Regions from separate parts of the Hoeflea sp. CAU 1731 genome, predicted to be linked through region 1. Evidence: predicted binding sites of a transcription regulator. Region 1 holds the regulator's gene; the other holds the start of a gene.
The links. Region 1 encodes LexA, which represses DNA repair genes until DNA is damaged. Its sites were predicted from a motif close to TGTTCNNNNTGTGTTCNG; they were not measured.

Region 1 (9,421 bases):
TCCCCGGTGGCGAACGCCGTGCCCATGACCCGGATCGAGCCGTAGGCTCTGCCGTCGGCGCCGATGGTGCGCCCGGCGTACCAGAGATTGTCGAGGCCATCGGCGGTTATGGCGTCAAGCGGTACATGGCAGTAACCGTCGCCGCCAACGGAGTGGTAGATGGGCTTGCCGGCCTCGCCATGCAGTTCGATTGGCCATGCGGCGCGTGCGATCGGATGGTCGCATTTGCGGCCGCTGATGACGTCATCGAATGTCATCCGGTAGCGGGCTTTCGGATGTCGGCTTTCACGAATGCCGATCTGCGGCCCGGTCTGGGCCAGGTAGGCGTCCTCGAAACCATCGACATGGTCGCGAAGGGCCTGGACGAGCCCATGCGCCATCATGCGACCTTGCTGTTCCGCGCGTGTGAAGGAACTGGAGCTCAGATCATCGATCGGCAAGTCGACAGTCAGCCACCAGAAATCATCCGAACCCGGCACGCGCGTGTAGATGCCGCCGTCGCTGCGATTGATCTTCAGGTCGCTCGTCTCGTTGTATTTTTCCGTCGTGGCGATGATGACTTGCCGGTCGATCCGTGTTCCGGGCGCCAACCCGCCAATTCTCAGCGGCATGGTCACGGCCTGAAGATGGCCGTTCTCGTCGCCTGTCTGGCAATCGACGCCGGAAAGCAGCGCGAGATTGGCGTCGCCGCTTGCGTCCACGAAAGCGTCTGCGATGACGCGCCTGCGTCCGTCCATCCCTGCGAGCATCACCGATTCGAGGTGGTGCCCGGTGCGAGAAACCGAGGCGACGCGGGTGTGCAGCAGAACGTCGATTCCATGCTCGGCGCAGATACGGTCAAGCGACAGTTTCAGCACTTCCGGATCGAGGAGGATGATCCAGTTTCCGGTGGTCGGAGAACGGTAGGGTTTTGCATCAAGACCATGTCGGCGCAATTCATCAAGCACCAGTTCGCCAGCGCCGGCCACCGCCTGTATGGGTTCTGGCGCCTGCTGAAAGAAACCGCAATAGGCCAGCACCTGCGCATTGGTCGCAGCGCCTCCGAGGAAACCGTATTTTTCCACGAGACACACCTTGGCGCCCGTGAGCGCAGCCCCGATAGCCGCGCCAACGCCAGCGGCTCCGCCGCCGGCAACGACAACGTCATAGTCGGGCTGCCAGCTTTCGTCGGAAGACAATTGGCAATTCTCCTATCTGCGCCAGCGCAGGAAATACAGTTCGGCGAGCGAAATCAGGTAGCTCACGATCAGCCCCAGGATCGAAAGCAGGATGACGCCTGCGATCAGCTGATCGGTGGACATCAGGTTGCCTGCGAGCAGCACATAGGCGCCAATGCCGTATTCCGCGCCAATCATTTCCGCTGCAACCAGCAGAATAATCGAGATTGACGCCGAAATGCGCATGCCGTTGAGAATCGCGGGCAGGGCGCTCGGGAAGATGATTTTGCGTATGATTGACCAGCGAGACAGATTGAAGCTCTGTCCCATGTTGATTAGCGAACGGTCCACCGCCTCTATGCCGCCATAGGTGGCGATGACCGTCGGAAAAAACGATCCGAAAAGAATTGTCGCGACCTTTGACCCCTCGCCAATGCCGAACCAGATGATGAACAACGGAAGCAGCGCGATTTTCGGTATCGGGAAGATGGCGGCGACAAGCGGCCGCAGGGCCGCGCGCGGGTAGGACCAGAGCCCGATCAGCGCGCCGACGGCGAGACCCAGCATGGTGCCGCACGTAAAGCCGATGATGAGCCGGTAGAGCGAAGCGCTGAGATGTTTCCACAGCAGGCCGCTCTGGATGAGGTCTTTCAGCGCTTGAACAACTTCCGAGGGCGACGGCAATACGATCGGTGGAATCAAGCCGAAATTGCTTCCGAGTTCCCAGATGACAACGAGCACGAGAAAGACGATCGGGGCGATCAGCGCGCGCGGCTTGGGCGAGAAACCGCCGCCGCGATAGCGGACTTTCCTGATTTCGTCCTCCGGGGAAGTGGTGACTGCGTCGTCGCGGCGTTGTGCAAGATCAGACATCCGCCAACTCCCTGTCAGCTGAAAGAGCTTCTTCGCGCATCATCTCCCACAACTGGTCCTGGATCTCGATCAGTTCCGGACTGCCGTGCTGTCTTTCACCGATCGGAACCGATATCTCGACGACATTTCTGATAACGCCGGGACGACGCGACAGTACAATGATCTTGTGCCCCAGCGCGACGGCTTCGGCGAGATTGTGCGTGACATAACAGGCTGTGAACGCTTCGCGCTGCCAGAGCGCGATGAAATCATCCATAAGCAATTCGCGTGTCTGGCTGTCGAGCGCCGAAAGCGGTTCGTCCATCAGCAGAACCGCCGGATTGACGGCCAGCGCACGGGCGATTGCGACACGCTGTTTCATGCCGCCGGAAAGCTGTCGCGGATAGGCGTTCGCGAACTCCGTCAGGCGGGTGCGTTCAAGCACATTTTCGATCCGCTCACGCACCGCTTGTGCGCCGAGTTTGTGTTCTTCCAGGACCAGCGAGATATTGCCCCATGCGGTGCGCCAGGGCAGCAGAGCGAAATCCTGGAAGATATAGGTCAGAGGGTTGAGGCTATCGGCCGGAGGGTCTCCGATCTGGTAGACGCCGCCTGAAGTGGGTTCTTCAAGGCCGCCGATCATCCTCAGAAGTGTGGACTTGCCGCACCCGGAAGGCCCAACGATGCAGACGATCTGGCCACTGCGAATCTCCAGGCTGATGGATTTCAGCACTTCGAGATCGTTGTATTTGTGGCTCAGATTCCTGATTTCGAGGTCCACGGTCCGGCAAGCTCCCTGTCAGATCGGTCAGTAAGTTTCAACGAAACTCGGATCGACCATCATTTCAATCGTCAGAGACGGGGAAACCAGTCCGGCGTCCTGGAACCACTTCATCTGCTTTTTAGCGTCAGTCAGGTCCAGCGATGCATTGTCGTTCAGGTTCATGGCGCCATTCTGGATGGAGGGCGCAGCCTTCTCGTAAGGACGATCCTGGTAGACATATTTGTGAATCATCTTCGTCATGTCTTCCAGTTCCTGCGGGTCGGCGTCTTCGGCCAGCATGACGCTGTTGAAGTCGGCGATGCCCCTGGCGTAGGCTTTGACGAAGCGCTCAACCATGTCACGACGCTCTTCGGTGTTTTTCGTCGACGTGAACAGAGCCGAAATCTGGTATTCCGCATAATCGTAGAGCCAGCCAAGCATCTTGGCGTCGCCGTTTTCGACGAGCGGCTTGGCGATATGCGGCACCATGATCATGGAGTCGACCTGTCCGCTCTTCAGCGCGGCGATCATGGAGCCTACCTTCTGCAGGGGCACAAGTTTCAGCTCATCGATCGAGTAGCCGGATTTTTCCGCGATGCGAGCGGCCATGTAATGGAACGTCGAGCCAACCTGGGTCATCGCCACGGAATGGCCCTTCAACTTGTCGACGGAATTCAGACCGTTGTCGTAGGCGTTGTTCGAAGCAAGGATCATCATGCCGTCAACGCCGATCTTTTCATGAAGCACGCCGGCGACGACCTTGACCGATCCCTTTTCTGCGAGGTTCATCAGACCGCCGGTCAGGCCGGCGATGCCGAAATCGGCGTCGCCCGAAGCCACCGCGACAGCGATCGGCTGGGCTGCCTGGAAGAACTTGAACTCGACGTCGAGCCCTTCGTCCTTGAAGTAGCCTTTCTCGTAGGCGATGAAGCCTGCCGAGTGGGACGTAAAGCGCAATGCGCCCACAACGACCTTGTCGTCCGCCAGCGCGTAAGCAGTGGAAACGATCGTGGCTGCAGCAACAGTGAATGCGAGAGTGGCGCGCCGCAGGAGCGCGGGAATTTCAAGAGATCTTTTCATCATATCCTCCTCAGGAAAGCCCGCGGTCTGTGCCGTGAGCCGTGGCGGGACTTTGGTTGACGCCGTCGTTATTTGGTAGGCAAGTCTGCTGTCAAAGCAATAGCCTCAAGCTATGGGCGGCTTAGGCCATTATAATTGCATGTCGAAACCGGTTCGGGAAGCCAGAAGGTCGAACTGACCCTGGGCCATATCCTCTCCGGTCATGATCGGATTGCCGCGCGCGCGGGCTGCGCGCAACCAGGCGGTCAGGCTGCCAGAGGAAACGATATCGGCAACAACGGCTCCTGGCGACGCCGTCTCGAGAGGGCATATCCGCGAGTCGTCGTGAAGCCCGACCGTCGTCGCGTTGACAATCAGATGATAGTCCGTAATCGAGTCCGGCTTTCCGCAGGATATTGACGCCGTGGAGTTGTTCGTCAGGAGTAACGCCAGTCGCCGCATGCGATCGTCATCGGTGTCGAATAGCTGTACCTGCATTGCCCCTGCGTTCGTCAGCGCGAGGGCGATCGCGGCGCCGGCCCCGCCGCAGCCGAAAATCAGGACCGCGCCAGAGGCCGGGTCATGACCCTTCGACTGCATTGCCCGGACGAACCCGTCTCCGTCGACGTTATCCCCTGTCAGGCTTCCGTCTGCGTTTCTCGTGACGACGTTTACGGCTTGCAGCAATCTGGCTCTTTGCGTGGCGCTGTCGACCAGTTCAAGGCAGGTTTGCTTGTGCGGCGCCGTCACCACGGCGCCGTTGCAGTTGCTCCAGCCGCGCAGAAACCGAAAGAATGCGCCGAGATCATCTGCGGGAATGTCCATCGGCGTCATGAGCGCAGCCATGTTGTGTTTGGCGAACCAGCTGTTGAATATGGCCGGCGACTTTGCATGTGCGATGGGCGAACCGATCATCGCCACAACCCGGGCCTTGCCCGTCAACATGGCTGCGGTGGTTCCGTCATCCGTCTGATTTTCGTGAATATTGTTCAAACTGCGCCTCTGGACGGGAAGATCTATTAAATTGCTGACCCGGTACAAGCATGATAACTGTGCCGGCTTCCTGAATGCAGACATGTGTAGCCATGCTTTCCTTTCGTCAACTGGAAGTATTCCGATCGGTTATGGTCAGCGGTTCCATCAGCGCCGCTTCGCAACAGCTCAATATCGCGCAGCCGACGGTGAGCAATACCATCAAGCGGCTCGAGGACGTGCTTGGCGTTCGGCTCTTCCACCGCAACGCCGGTCGCCTGACGCCGACGCGCACTGCGCGCCAGATCTTCGAGATCGTCCAGCCGTCCATGACCGGCCTCGAGCAATTGTCCAGCACAGTCTTCGAAATCGCCTCCGGTCAGTCCGTCACGCTCAGAATGGGCGTCTCGCCAAGCGTCTCGCAGGCTCTCGGTCCAAAGGCGCTCGCCAAGCTCGCGCGCCGCAATCCAGGCGCCAAGTTGCGCATGGACACGTTGTCGCTAACCCAGATCAAGGACTATCTCTGGCTTGCGGAAGGCGATTGCGTCGTCACCATCTATCCCGTGAACGACGCCATGATCGTGTCCCAGAAAATCGCCGAAATCTCGATGGCCTGCATCGTTCCGCGCGACCATCCGATGGCCAACAATGAAAGCGTGTACATCGACCAGCTTGCCGACGAGCGTCTTATTTTCTTTCACCCCAACACGCCGCACGGGCGCTGGGTGAAGGACATGTTCGAGGAACGCGACATCAAGCCGAACATCACCATCGAGACCCGTTTTGCGGAGAGCGCCATCTCTTTGATGTACGAGGATTTCGGCATCGCGATTGTCGATGAATTGACGGCGACCGGCGTCAGGGACCCCGACATCAAGCCCATTCCCTTCGCAGATGGACCGCGGCTTCCGGTTCTCCTGCATCATCACAAGGACCATGGCGCACGGCGGGTCATCGAAACCATCCGGGAAAGCCTCACCGAGGCGGCGCGTGAAATCGGGCTGGAATTCGTGACATAGCTTTACGCTATGCCGGCTCGTTGATTTTGTGCTGGCGACTGTCCGGTCTTCAAGCAAGTTTCCCCCGGTCAAACGGAGATGATCGGAATGAAAATACCGGGAGGAGCCAGGAGCCTGCTATCGGCTGCTGCGGACACCGACTTGCCTTTCGCCCTGTGGCGCAGGCCGGATGCGGTTCACTGGGAGGCGCTCGTTAGCTGCAACGGTTTGACGAAACGGCCGGTGTTTACAAAAACGCATGAGCGGCCTTTCTTCGCGATCAATCGCGTCGATGTCGAAGACGCCAACCTTGCGGACGCCATTGAAGGCGATGTCCGGCTGGACAAGGACGGCGTCAAATTCTGGACCGGAGACGCCTACGGCGACGACCCCGTTTCCGACCATCAAAAAAGACTGCTGGAGCTCGCCGATGACCGGATGGATGTTCCCGTCCAGTCGCGCGCCAATGTTGACGGACCGCTTGCGACCGATCGCCAGACTTATGAGTTGCTGGTGGAGCGCTGCGTGCAGCAGATCAAGGCGGGCCGCATGCGCAAGCTCGTCACGTCGCGCGTGGAAAACCGCGCGCTGTCGCCGGAATATGATCTGCTCGATATGGCAGAACGGCTCGCCGCCAAGCTGCCGTCCGCATTCGTCGCGCTCGTTCACCTGCCTGAAACCGGAAGCTGGCTCGTTGGAACGCCGGAGATCCTGCTTTCGTCCACGCCGGATGGCGTTGACACCATGGCGCTTGCCGGAACGCAGTGGGTCGGGCCGGATCCGGATCTAAGAAACATTGGCTGGCCGGACGGTTTGATCGAGGAACAGGCGCTCGTCAGCAACTATATTCGGCGCGCATTCCTGGAGCAGGGCATCGACGATTTCGAAGAGGTCGGACCGCGCACGGTTTCGGCGGCCAATCTGGTGCATCTCAGAACGATTTTCCGCAGAAGCGCGGACAGCCTCGACGCCGACCGGCTGGCGGGCCTCCTGCGCAGCCTGCATCCGACATCGGCCGTCTGCGGCATGCCGAAGCCGCCCGCGATTGAATTCCTGAAGCGGTTTGAAGGCTACGATCGCGGCTACTACACCGGCTATCTCGGACCAGTCGACTGGGACGGCTCGACAAAGCTCTACGTGAACCTGCGCACCGCGCAAATTCTCGGGCAGGAAATCAGCCTCTATGTCGGGGGCGGAATTGTTGAGACATCAAACCCCGCCCGCGAATGGATCGAGACGGTCGAAAAGACCAAGACGGTCGGGTCGATTATCTGAATATGGAGCGAGCAGGCCGGACCTGCTCGCTTGTTCCTAGTTGTAGGTGCGAATAAGCCCGACGAGCTTGCCCTGGATCTTGACCTGGTCCGGTCCGAAGATCCGCGTTTCGTAGGCGGGGTTGGCGGCCTCCAGCGCAATGGATGCGCCCTTGCGCCGAAAGCGCTTGAGCGTGGCTTCCTCTTCGTCGACCAGGGCGACGACGATCTCGCCGGGATTGGCCGTCGACGCGTTCTTGATCACAACCGTATCGCCGTCAAAGATGCCTGCCTCGATCATCGAGTCGCCCTTGACCTCGAGCGCATAGTGCTCGCCATTGCCGAGCATTTCCGGGGGAACGTTGATGTTGTGGGTGTTGTTCTGGATTGCGGATATCGGCACGCCGGCTGCGATGCGGCCCATGACAGGCACGCTGACGGACGAATTCGCCGCTTCCTTCGGCGCTTCCCGCACCAGTTTGGGATGCGTCTTGCCGAGGCTGCCTTCAATAACGCTTGGGGAGAAGCCCTTGCGCGGATGCAATCCCTGCGCAGCCATTTCCGGAAGCCTGATGACTTCCAGCGCTCTTGCGCGATTGGGCAGGCGGCGAATGAAGCCGCGTTCCTCAAGCGCTGTAATCAGACGGTGGATGCCCGATTTCGACGCGAGATCCAGCGCGTCCTTCATTTCATCAAATGACGGCGGTATGCCGGATTCCTTCATCCGCTCGTGAATGAACAGAAGCAGTTCGTGCTGCTTGCGCGTTAACATGCCCAATCCTCCGAATCGGCGAAACAAATACAGAACATACACTATATGTTCCATTTGTGTTCTGCAAGTGTATTGCGCAATTTGGTTAAGAATGGATTGAAAAGCGATCGCGCCGACGCACAGGGGTGCGTCGGCGCTCTTGATTTTGACAATGGAAAGCTGTCCGCCGCAGTCGACGCTGCGATCCTATTTCACCGGAAAAGGAATGCGCAGGTTGAGCGTTCCGCCATAGGACGTGGAGTCCTCATTGTAGGCGGCGGTGAACCGGCCTGTCAGGCTGGCCTTGCCGTCGAAGTCGATGGCGAGTTCGGCGCCGCCGGTGAAGAACGTCCCGTCGATATCGCCCGGTCCCGCAAAGCTCGTCGAGGAGCCAATCGCAGACACCGCGAAGGCGTCGTCGCTGAAGCCGGCGAAGGACACGCCGGCGAAGGGCTTGAACCGGATCGTGTTGCCGCCTGACTGCATTTCGAAGGGCAGGCCGGCTTCCAGCGTCCCGAAATAATAGGCCGAATCCCGCGCGCCGATCGTCGCGCCGTCGAAACCGGACACCCGGTAGCTGTCGGCCCGGTTCCAGAGCGCTCCGGCCTGACCAAGCACTTCCAGACCGACATAGCCGCCCATTTCGGACGCCGGTATTTCATAGGCGAACCCGCCGGTCGTCGCCAGGAATGATCCGTCTCCCGAGCCGCTGCCGGTGCGATAGTCGGGGCTCGACAGGCTGGTCTGTGTGACGCCGCCTAAAATGGCGGCATTCAGCGTGAACCGGCTGTTCGGAAAGTAGAAGGCGCGAACGCCGCCAAAGCCGGACGTCAGGTCCGTGTCGTGTTCGCCGTCGTCGATGCGTGAAGAATAGGACGCGCCCCCGCCGAACAGGCCGATGCTCCACATGGCGTTCACTGCATGATCATACCCGCCGACGCCGCCTCCGCCGGATGTGTCATAGCCGCTGTAAACGGTGGATGATCCGAAATCCGCTGCGCTGCCGAATCCGGTCAGCCAGAAGCCGCTTTCTCCGGCTTCAGGGCGGTCGTGATACAGCGTGCCGGTCATGTCGAAGAAGAAAGAACGCATCAGCGCGTTGCCGCTCTGGAAGGGCGTGGGATCGATCGTTACGATTTGTGTTGACGTCACGATCGCCGCAAAGCCGTTGAGATCGACGATTTCCGGCGCAGAGACGAAATTGACAAGCGATGCAACCGGGCTGTCAACGCTGAAACTGTCCGTGCCGTCGCCGAGGTCGACAAGCCCGACGATCCGCGAGCCGGTCCCGATCTGCAATGCGTCGTCGCCTTCGCCGAGATTGATGGCGACGCCGCCAAAGCCTTCGAGATAACCGTAATTGTAGATGGTTTGCGATTGCGTGTTGAGGGGATCGGTGTTGACCGCATGGTAGCCGATAATGCTGCCGGTGTTCGTGATGTAGGACGGCGCTGCGCCATCTTCATCGAAATCGACGCCGTCTTGCGAATCGATACCGCCGTTCTCCACCTCGATGCGGCCGGTGTTCAGCACCACACCGTCGTCGAAGTCGATGCCGTCCTGCGGATCGCCGGCGTTGTAGGGAATATAGATCGAGCCGTTGTTTTCGATCCAGG
Region 2 (9,421 bases), on a different contig from region 1:
GACAATGATCGCCCACGTCCAGATCGATGCGACGATCAATCCGAGAATGACAATCTTGACGACAATGCCCGCCTGCATGAACAGCGACCACAGAGTGATGTCACCTGTAGCAGCCAATCCTACCTGTTCCATTCAACTTACCTTCGAATCCGAGCGTCCGGACAATGCGCGCACCTTAAAAACCGGCGTCAAATCGCGCATATCCACGCAATATTCGGCAGATTGAAAAATCCGATATGTCCACTCACCCGCCAATTTGTGTCGCGACAAACTTTGGTCAAAGGAAGGCGCGACCGATCGCGCCATCCTCCGCCCGATCATTAAGACATATTTATGGTTAATGACAGGTTATGACAATAAAACCGGGCATTCGCGGCATTTTATCGCCGATTGCAACTTCAGACTGAGAATAGCGCGGAAAGGCCGTCCGGCAGCCGTCTGACCCGACCTTCTCCGTTGACCACAGCCACGGTGACGGCGGCTGTAAGGAGCAGCCTGTCCCCGATCCCAATCTCCTGTTCGAGTTCCAGCCGGGCCCCGGTGACCCTGCGCGTGCGGGTTCGGATTTCGACAATATCGTCCATCCGGGCAGCGGCGAGGAAATCGATCAACATGCGCCGTACGACAAAGGCGGCGCTGCCTTCCTCGTCTCCCATGCGCATATCGCCCTGGGTAATTCCGAGGCAGCGCAGATAGTCGGTCCGACCCCGCTCCAGGAAATGCAGGTAGCGGGCATGATAGACCACGCCTGAAAAATCGGTGTCTTCGTAATAGACACGCTGCATCAACCGGTGACCGTCTTCGGTGATCGTTCCCGCAAGCGTGAGAGACAACGCAACCTCCTTCTGCAAGCGCCTTTGCGCGACCCGACGGACCATATTTCCGATGGAAGAGCAATGGCAAGTGCTTGATGCGACCGCCGAATTGTGGAAAGAGCCATTGCAATCCTGACACATTCCGGCGCTAACGCTTTTCGGAATCGGGGGATTTGCCGCGCGAACCGGACGGCGCAGGCCGCAGCGGTTCCGGATGTGGACCGATACCGGAAAGCTGACGGCGTGTCGTCGCCTTTCGGACCATGCATCGCACAGATGCGCAAACGGAGATGAATTGGATGAAAATTGCTGTTCTCGGTGGCGACGGATTCGTCGGCTGGCCCACATCGCTGCACCTGTCGCAACTTGGACACGACGTCCATATCATCGACAATCTGAGCCGGCGTTGGATCGATACGGAACTGGGCGTGCAGTCGCTGACGCCGATGGACTCCATTCAGGAACGGACCCGCATATGGCATGAGGAAACTGGCCGCCGCATCCATTTCCACCTGATCGACATTGCGCGGGATTACGATGTGCTGAAGAACTGGCTGACGGAAAACCAGCCAGACGCCATCGTTCACTTCGCCGAACAGCGCGCCGCGCCCTATTCGATGAAATCCGACCGGCACAAGAACTACACCGTCAACAATAATGTCAACGCGACGCATAATTTGCTGAACGCGCTTGTCGAAACCGACACGGACGCGCATCTCGTGCATCTCGGCACCATGGGCGTCTACGGCTATTCGACCGTCGGGGCCGCCATTCCCGAAGGCTATCTGCCGGTTGGCATCGAGACGATGGACGGCGTCACCGCAACCCAGGAAATCCTGTATCCCGCCAATCCGGGATCCATCTATCACATGACAAAGTGTCTGGATCAGTTGCTCTTCCAGTTCTATGCGAAGAATGATGGGCTGAGAATTACCGACCTGCACCAGGGCATCGTCTGGGGCACGCACACCGACCAGACGCGGCGCCACCCGCAGCTCATCAACCGGTTCGACTATGATGGCGACTACGGAACGGTGCTGAACCGCTTCCTGATCCAGGCCGCCATCGGCTATCCGCTGACAGTACACGGCACTGGTGGTCAGACGCGCGCCTTCATCCATATCCAGGATTCCGTGCGCTGCGTCGAACTGGCGCTGAAGAGCGCGCCCGGGCGTGGCGACAAGGTCAAGATCTTCAACCAGATGACGGAAACGCACCGTGTGCGCGACCTCGCCGAAATCGTCGCGCGAATCGCCGACGCGAAGATCGCCTACCTCCCCAATCCGCGCAAGGAAGCGGCCGAGAACGATCTGGTTGTCAAGAACGATCAGTTCCTTCAGCTTGGTCTCAATCCGATCACCCTGGAAGAAGGTCTGCTGGAAGAAGTCGTCGATGTCGCGAAGAAATTCGCTTACCGCGTCGATCGTAGCCGTATTCCGGCCGCCTCCGCGTGGACGAAGGACATCAAGCCCACGCTCAACACCGATCCGGAAGGCAAAGCCCTGAAATCGGCTTCCTGACGCAGGCATGACTGAAAATAGCCTTCGCGAGGACGCGCCGGCGGCACATCGCTTCGCCTACGTGACGCTCGTCACCAACGCCGACTACGCCGGCGGCGCGCTCGCCCTCGTCAGATCGATACGACTGACGGGACCCCAGGCCGACATCGTCGTGCTGCATACCGGAGGCGTCTCGGCTGACGATCTGGCGCCAATTTCCGCGCTTGGCGCGCGTCTTGTCGCGGCGGATCTCCTGCCCACGTCCGATGCGTTCAATGATCGGCATGCGCGCGCGAAACTGCACGCCAATTCGCCGTTCACCAAAGGGCGCAAGCCCGGTTTCCACACGCCGCTCGACAATTTCGTCAAGCTGAGGCTGTGGCAAATGACGCAATACGAGCGCTGCGTCTTCATTGACGCCGACGCGCTGGTCCTGCGCAACATCGACAGGCTGTTCGCCTATCCGGAATTCTCGGCGGCGCCGAACGTCTATGAGACGGTCGCCGATTTTCACCGGCTGAATTCCGGCGTCTTCGTGGCGCGACCGTCTGACGACACCTTCGCAGACATGATGCAGAAGCTCGATTCGCCCGACGCCTTCTGGCGGCGCACGGACCAGACCTTCCTCCAGGACTATTTCGGTGAATGGCACGGACTGCCGGTCTTCTACAACATGCTTCAATATGTCTGGTTCAACCTGCCTGAACTCTGGGACTGGAAATCGATTGGCGTCTTGCATTACCAGTACGAAAAGCCTTGGGAAAAGGACAATCCGAAGGCTGAACACCTGGCGCCTCTGATCGAACTCTGGAAGGCTTATTATTCCGGAGAGAATATTCCCGACATCGCCAACCTCGCCAACCCAACCGGACAGGACTGATGCGAATCCTTGTAACGGGAGGAAGCGGTCTCGTCGGGCGTTTTATCGTTCGCCGACTTGCCGCCGACGGCCACGATGTCACAATCGCCGGTCGGCGCGAGCCCGATCCGACCCTGTTTTCCAGCGCAGTCAACTTCCACCTTTTCGATCTCGATCCGGACGCCGATTACACATCTGTCATGGAGGGGTTCGATTGCCTCGTCCATGCGGCCTTCTCGCATGTGCCTGGCCGTTACCGCGGCGGTGAAGGCGACGATGTTGAGGGCTTCAGGGCGCGCAATCTCGATGCGACCGTAAAATTGTTCGAGACAGCGGCAGAGAGCGGCGTGAAGCGCGGCGTCTTTCTCTCGACCCGGGCCGTCTATGGCAAGCATCCGAAGGGCGTGAAGCTGTTCGAGACCACATCGTGTAATCCGGATACCGAGTACGGCGCCGTCAAGCGGGCCAGTGAGATACATCTTCAGACGCTTTCGCGAAGTTCACCGCTTTCCGTCGCCAGTCTTCGTATTACCGGCGTCTATGGCCAATCCCCGACCGACACAACGCACAAATGGGAAGATCTCTTCGCGGACTATCTGGCCGGAGAACCGATCGGCGCGCGCTGCGGAACCGAGGTGCACGGAGTCGATGTGGCCAGCGCCGTCGCACTTTTGCTCGAAAAACCGGTCGAGGCAGTATCGGGTGAAATCTTCAACGTGTCCGATATTCTGGTTGATCGCCATGACCTGCTCGACATGGTCAGGCTCCAAACCGGATGCTCGCACGCCTTGCCGGGGCGGTCGGATAGCCTGCCGAACATTATGGATACGGATAAACTGCGTGGCCTCGGCTGGCGTCCGGGTGGTTTGCCTCTTCTGAAGAAATCCGTGGCCGGCATGCTGACGCGCTGAGCGCGCGGGTTCTTATCGTTCCGGATCTTCCTGGAAGAGGCTGATCTGCTGCTGGGCCAGATCGCGCGGGACGTCGAGACCAAGATGCCGCCAGGCGTTGGCGGTCAGGATGCGCCCGCGCGGCGTGCGCTGAATTAGCCCCTGCTGGATCAGATAGGGCTCGATGATGTCCTCGATCGCGTCGCGCGGTTCCGACAGGCCAGCGGCAATGGTTTCTATCCCCACTGGCCCGCCTCCGAAATTGCCAGCGATCATCCCGAGATACCGGATATCGAGCTGGTCGAGGCCTTTCTGGTCGACCGCAAGGCGGGTCAAGGCTTCGTCGGCGATCTGTTTTGTCACGGATTCGGCCTTGGCGACTTCCGCAAAGTCACGCACGCGCCGCAGCAGGCGGCCTGCGATGCGCGGCGTGCCGCGTGCCCGACGGGCGATCTCGAGCGCGCCGTCATCGGTTATCGGTAACCCCATCATGCGCGAGCCGCGTTTGACGATATGTTCGAGCTCCGCGATAGTGTAGAAATTCAGACGCACCGGAATTCCGAACCGGTCTCGCAAAGGCGTCGTGAGAAGACCGAGCCGCGTGGTGGCGGCGACGAGCGTGAAACGGGCCAGTTCGATCTTGACGGACCGCGCGGCCGGCCCCTCGCCGATGATCAAATCGAGCTGGAAATCCTCCATCGCCGGGTAAAGAATCTCCTCCACCGCCGGATTCAATCTGTGGATCTCGTCGATAAAAAGCACGTCGCGGTCTTCGAGGTTCGTCAGAAGCGCTGCAAGGTCCCCCGCCTTGGCGATAACCGGCCCGGAAGTGGATCTGAAATTGACGCCCAGCTCCCGCGCCATGATCTGGGCGAGCGTCGTCTTGCCGAGCCCCGGAGGACCCACGAAAAGTACGTGATCGAGCGCTTCCTCGCGGCCTCTCGCCGCCTCTATGAACACCTTGAGGTTGGAACGGGCGTCCGCCTGACCGACGAAATCGTCAAGCGTCTGCGGCCGCAGCGATGTTTCCACGTCTTCGCCGCGACGCTCTCCGGACACGATCCTGTTCGGCTCACTCATGGTTCAGTCCAATTGTCCCGTCACTGCGCCAACTCCCGCAGGCCAAGCCTGATGAGAGCGGCCGAATCCGTATTCTCGCCGGCGTGCTTGAGCGCCGCCGCGACGGCCGAGGCCGCCTGGTCTCTCGAATAGCCGAGATTTGCAAGCGCTGAAACCGCATCGCTGACCGGACCGCTCGCCACGCCGTCGCCGATCTGCTGTTTCAGGCCGATCGCCATGCCGGCGTCGCCCGCAAAGGCCGGCGCCTTGTTCTTCAGTTCGGTGACGATGCGTTGCGCCACCTTGGGTCCGATGCCTGGCGCCCGGGCCACCATCGCCTTGTCTTGCAGCGCGACCGCATTGGCCAGATCCGGCGCCGACAGGGTGGATAGAACGGCAAGCGCAACCTTGGCGCCGACCCCCTGCACGCTTTGCAGCAGCCGGAACCATTCCCGCTCGATCGCCGAGGCGAAACCGTAAAGCTTGAGCTGGTCCTCGCGCACGAATGTCTCGATCTGCAGCGTCACCGCTTCGCCGACGGAACCGAGCCCGGCCAGCGTTTGCGCCGAACAGAAGACGACATAACACACGCCGTGTACATCGATGAGAACGTGATCCTCCCCGATTTCCTCGATTGTTCCCTTGAGCTTTCCGATCATTCGTCTTCTTTCATCAGCCGGCGGCAATCCGCATCTGTAAATCCGCGCTTTTCCTGTTGTGGGCGTGACAAATGGCGATGGCGAGCGCGTCGGCGGCGTCGTCGGTGTCGAACTCCGCGCGCGGCATCAAAACCCGCACCATCATGTGGATTTGCTTCTTGTCGCCATGTCCGACGCCGATCACGGATTTCTTGACCGCATTCGGGGCATATTCGGAGACTTTGAGCCCCGCAAGCCCGGGCACCAGCAGGGCCACGCCCCGCGCCTGTCCGAGCTTGAGGGTGGCGGACGCATCCTTGTTGACGAAAGTCGCCTCCACCGCCGCTTCATCGGGACGATAAGCATGAAGTATCTCCGTCAGCCCCTCGTGCAACTGGCACAGCCGCGACGCCAGATCCAGGCTGCCGTCGGAACGCACCGTGCCGGAAGCCACAAACCGCAACCCGTTGCCCAGACTCTCGACAACGCCCCAGCCGGTGCGTCTCAAGCCGGGATCGATTCCGATGATTCGACAGGTGTCTTGGTGCGCCATGACCTCTCTTCAAGCCCGTTCGTTATTGTCAGCTATGGCATACAGATGCGAACAAAACAAAAACATTTCGTAAATACTAACAATAAAACCCGGATCAGCGCACCGACCCGGGTTCAAAACAGCACTGCGAACAATGGAAATTCAGGCAGTCGCGAGTTTCGACATCACATCGTCGGAAATGTCGAAATTGGCGTAGACGTTCTGTACGTCGTCATCGTCTTCGAGCGCGTCGATGAGCTTCAACAACGTTCCCGCCTTGTCCTCGTCGACTGCTGTTTCGGTTTGCGGCTTCCAGACGGGTTTGACCGATTCAGCTTCGCCAAGCGTCTCCTCCAGAGCCGTCGACACGTCACCGATATCCTCGAAAGCGCAACTTATAACGTGTCCGTCAGGGCCGGACTGCACATCGTCAGCGCCCGCCTCGATCGCCGCTTCCATGATGGCGTCCTCGTCGCCCGCCTCCGGCTTGTAGATGATTTCGCCCACGCGATCAAACATGAAGGCGACCGATCCGGTCTCGCCAAGCGTTCCGCCGTTCTTGGTAAAGCAGGCGCGCACGTTGGAGGCCGAGCGATTGCGATTGTCGGTCAGCACCTCGACGATGACGGCGATGCCGCCCGGGCCGTAGCCCTCGTAGCGGATTTCCTCGTAGTCTTCGCTGTCGCCGCCGGCGCCTTTGTTGATGGCGCGCTGGATATTGTCCTTGGGCATCGACTGGCCCTTGGCGTTCTGCACCGCCAGGCGGAGCCGCGGATTACCCTCGATGTCCCCCCCGCCCATCTTGGCGGCGACGGTGATTTCCTTTGAAAGTTTGGAGAACAGCTTCGAGCGCTGGGCGTCCTGACGTCCCTTGCGGTGCATTATGTTCTTGAATTTCGAATGGCCTGCCATGGCGCTCCGTCCAAAGTCTTATTGTGAAATTTGCCGCCTTATAGGCAAAGACGCAGATGTCGTCCAGAAGGACCCGCTGTCGCGCGTCACATTCCTTCGAGGCGCGCGCCGCCAGCATGCTTTGATCAAAAGAGAGTCGCTGCCTATGGACTGCGGCGCATACTTACCTATTCTTCTTCATACGGGATCGATCAGACGGGGCAGGGACCATGACGAACTTCATGCGGAACTCAGGCCAGGCGCTGGCCGTCATTGCGATTTTTCTCTTCACGAGCGGGATGAGCACACAACCGCTGCAGATCCAGAGCAGCGTCGACGAAGCGCCGCGGGCGGTCTCAATCTGCCAGGCGATCGCCGGCCGGCAAACCCGCCCACAGGCGCAGCCGGTCAATGGCGAGCCGGTGGAAAGAAATCATGTGCGTTTTACCTATGTAACGCACTCCACCTATTTCGTTGAGACCGCCGGAGGCGTCACCATCGCAACCGACTACAACGGCTATATCGGCTTTCGCGATCCCCCGTCCGTCGTGACGATGAACAAGGCGCATTCCAGCCACTGGACCGCCAGCCCCGATCCCGCCATCGACTATGTGCTGACCGGATGGAACCCCGAGGGCGACGGGCCGATCAAACACAGTCTGGTGGTGGGCGACGCCTATGTCCGCAATGTCACAACCGATATCAGATCGGTCTTTTCGGGCTTCGAGAAGGACGGCAACTCGATCTTCATCTTCGAAGTCGCAGGTCTCTGCATCGGCCACCTCGGTCACCTGCACCATGAACTTGACGACAGCCATATTGCGGCAATCGGTCGGCTCGACGTGGTTATGGTGCCCGTCGACGGCGGCCTGACCATCGGTCATGAAAGCATGAGTGAAATCGTCAAGCGGCTCAGGGCTTCGGTCATTCTGCCGATGCACCGTCGCGGATCATCCATCGGCTCGTTTCTGAACCTGTTCGGCGCGGATTTCGCCCACGAATTCCGCAACTCCGACAATCTGACGCTCAGTCTGCGCACACTGCCGGACCAGCCAACGATCATCGTGCTTAACGGGGTATGACGTCGGCGCAGACTTAGTCGAAAACCGGGAGCGCTTCCTGAAGCCGCGCTCCGATGCGCAACGGCGAAATCTTTTCGGCAAGGCCCGTGCGGTCCGAGATCTCGACCGCCACGCCGCACACCGTCACCGGGCCGTCAGCAACCTCGAACCGGCCCTTCGGGATTTTGTTGACGAAGCGCTGCAGCGGTTCTTCCTTGTCCATCCCAATCGATGAATCATAGTCCCCGCACATGCCCACATCGCTCATATAGGCCGTGCCGCCATTGAGAATCTGGTAATCCGCCGTCGGAATATGCGTATGGGTGCCGACGACAAGGCTCGCGCGGCCGTCCACGAAGTGACCAAAGCACTGCTTCTCGCTTGTCGCCTCGGCATGGAAATCGAACACCACCGCGTCCGCCTGTTCTCCGAGCGGACAGGCCGCGAGTTCGTCTTCGGCGGCCTGGAAAGGATCATCGAGATCCGGATGCATGAAAACCCGGCCCATGATGTTGGAAACCAGCACCCGCGCGCCGTTTTTTGCCAAATAGAGGCCGGAGCCGCGACCCGGCGTTCCTGACGGAAAATTGGCTGGCCGCAGAAAACGATCATGACTGTCACAGAAGATGAGGGCTTCGCGCTGATCCCAGACATGGTTGCCTGTGGTCACCACATCTGCGCCGGCCTCGATCGTCCTTAAATAGATTTCTTCGGTGATGCCGAATCCGCCGGCGGCGTTTTCGCCGTTCACGACGACAAAATCAAAGCTGTATTCCTCGATCAGCGTCGGCAATTTTTTCCAGACGGCGTTACGTCCGTTGCGGCCGACCATATCCCCCAGAAAAAGCAAACGCATTCAACAACACCTGTATCAGTCTTGGACGGAAAAACGGCGCATGCCGCTTTCCGTTAATATGGCCGGCAGCGGAATATCATGATCCTCCGCGGGAACGGTTTCGACCTCCTGGACGTCCAGCGCGACGCCGATCAGCCGTGGCATCTTACCCCTGTCGCGTAGTCTGGCAATGGCTCTGTCATAGTGTCCCGCGCCATAGCCTATACGGTGTCCGGTCAAATCGAACGCGGCCAGCGGCGCCAGAATCAGATCCGGATCTAGAACTTCCGCTTCTTCTCCAGGGCCCGCCGTGCCGAAACCGGTGTCAACCATCGGCGCGCC

Region 2: the regulator LexA is predicted to act here: its motif matches at 6,361-6,378, upstream of ruvC (crossover junction endodeoxyribonuclease RuvC).

What each region holds. Positions count from the first base shown of each region.
Region 1 covers NZ_JBDQQS010000001.1:712,214-721,634, reverse strand. Annotated here, with positions in the region: gene AAFN47_RS03450 (FAD-dependent oxidoreductase) at 1-1,178, opposite strand, end outside; gene AAFN47_RS03445 (ABC transporter permease) at 1,191-2,030, opposite strand; gene AAFN47_RS03440 (ABC transporter ATP-binding protein) at 2,023-2,790, opposite strand; gene AAFN47_RS03435 (ABC transporter substrate-binding protein) at 2,818-3,852, opposite strand; gene AAFN47_RS03430 (shikimate dehydrogenase family protein) at 3,982-4,824, opposite strand; gene AAFN47_RS03425 (LysR family transcriptional regulator) at 4,899-5,822, shown strand; gene AAFN47_RS03420 (chorismate-binding protein) at 5,910-7,076, shown strand; gene lexA (transcriptional repressor LexA) at 7,113-7,826, opposite strand; gene AAFN47_RS03410 (autotransporter outer membrane beta-barrel domain-containing protein) at 8,013-9,421, opposite strand, start outside.
Region 2 covers NZ_JBDQQS010000003.1:283,207-292,627, forward strand. Annotated here, with positions in the region: gene tolQ (protein TolQ) at 1-132, opposite strand, end outside; gene ybgC (tol-pal system-associated acyl-CoA thioesterase) at 399-878, opposite strand; gene AAFN47_RS07710 (NAD-dependent epimerase/dehydratase family protein) at 1,115-2,335, shown strand; gene AAFN47_RS07715 (glycosyltransferase) at 2,343-3,194, shown strand; gene AAFN47_RS07720 (NAD-dependent epimerase/dehydratase family protein) at 3,194-4,084, shown strand; gene ruvB (Holliday junction branch migration DNA helicase RuvB) at 4,097-5,143, opposite strand; gene ruvA (Holliday junction branch migration protein RuvA) at 5,164-5,781, opposite strand; gene ruvC (crossover junction endodeoxyribonuclease RuvC) at 5,795-6,313, opposite strand; gene AAFN47_RS07740 (YebC/PmpR family DNA-binding transcriptional regulator) at 6,455-7,204, opposite strand; gene AAFN47_RS07745 (MBL fold metallo-hydrolase) at 7,414-8,265, shown strand; gene AAFN47_RS07750 (TIGR00282 family metallophosphoesterase) at 8,279-9,100, opposite strand; gene AAFN47_RS07755 (5-formyltetrahydrofolate cyclo-ligase) at 9,116-9,421, opposite strand, start outside.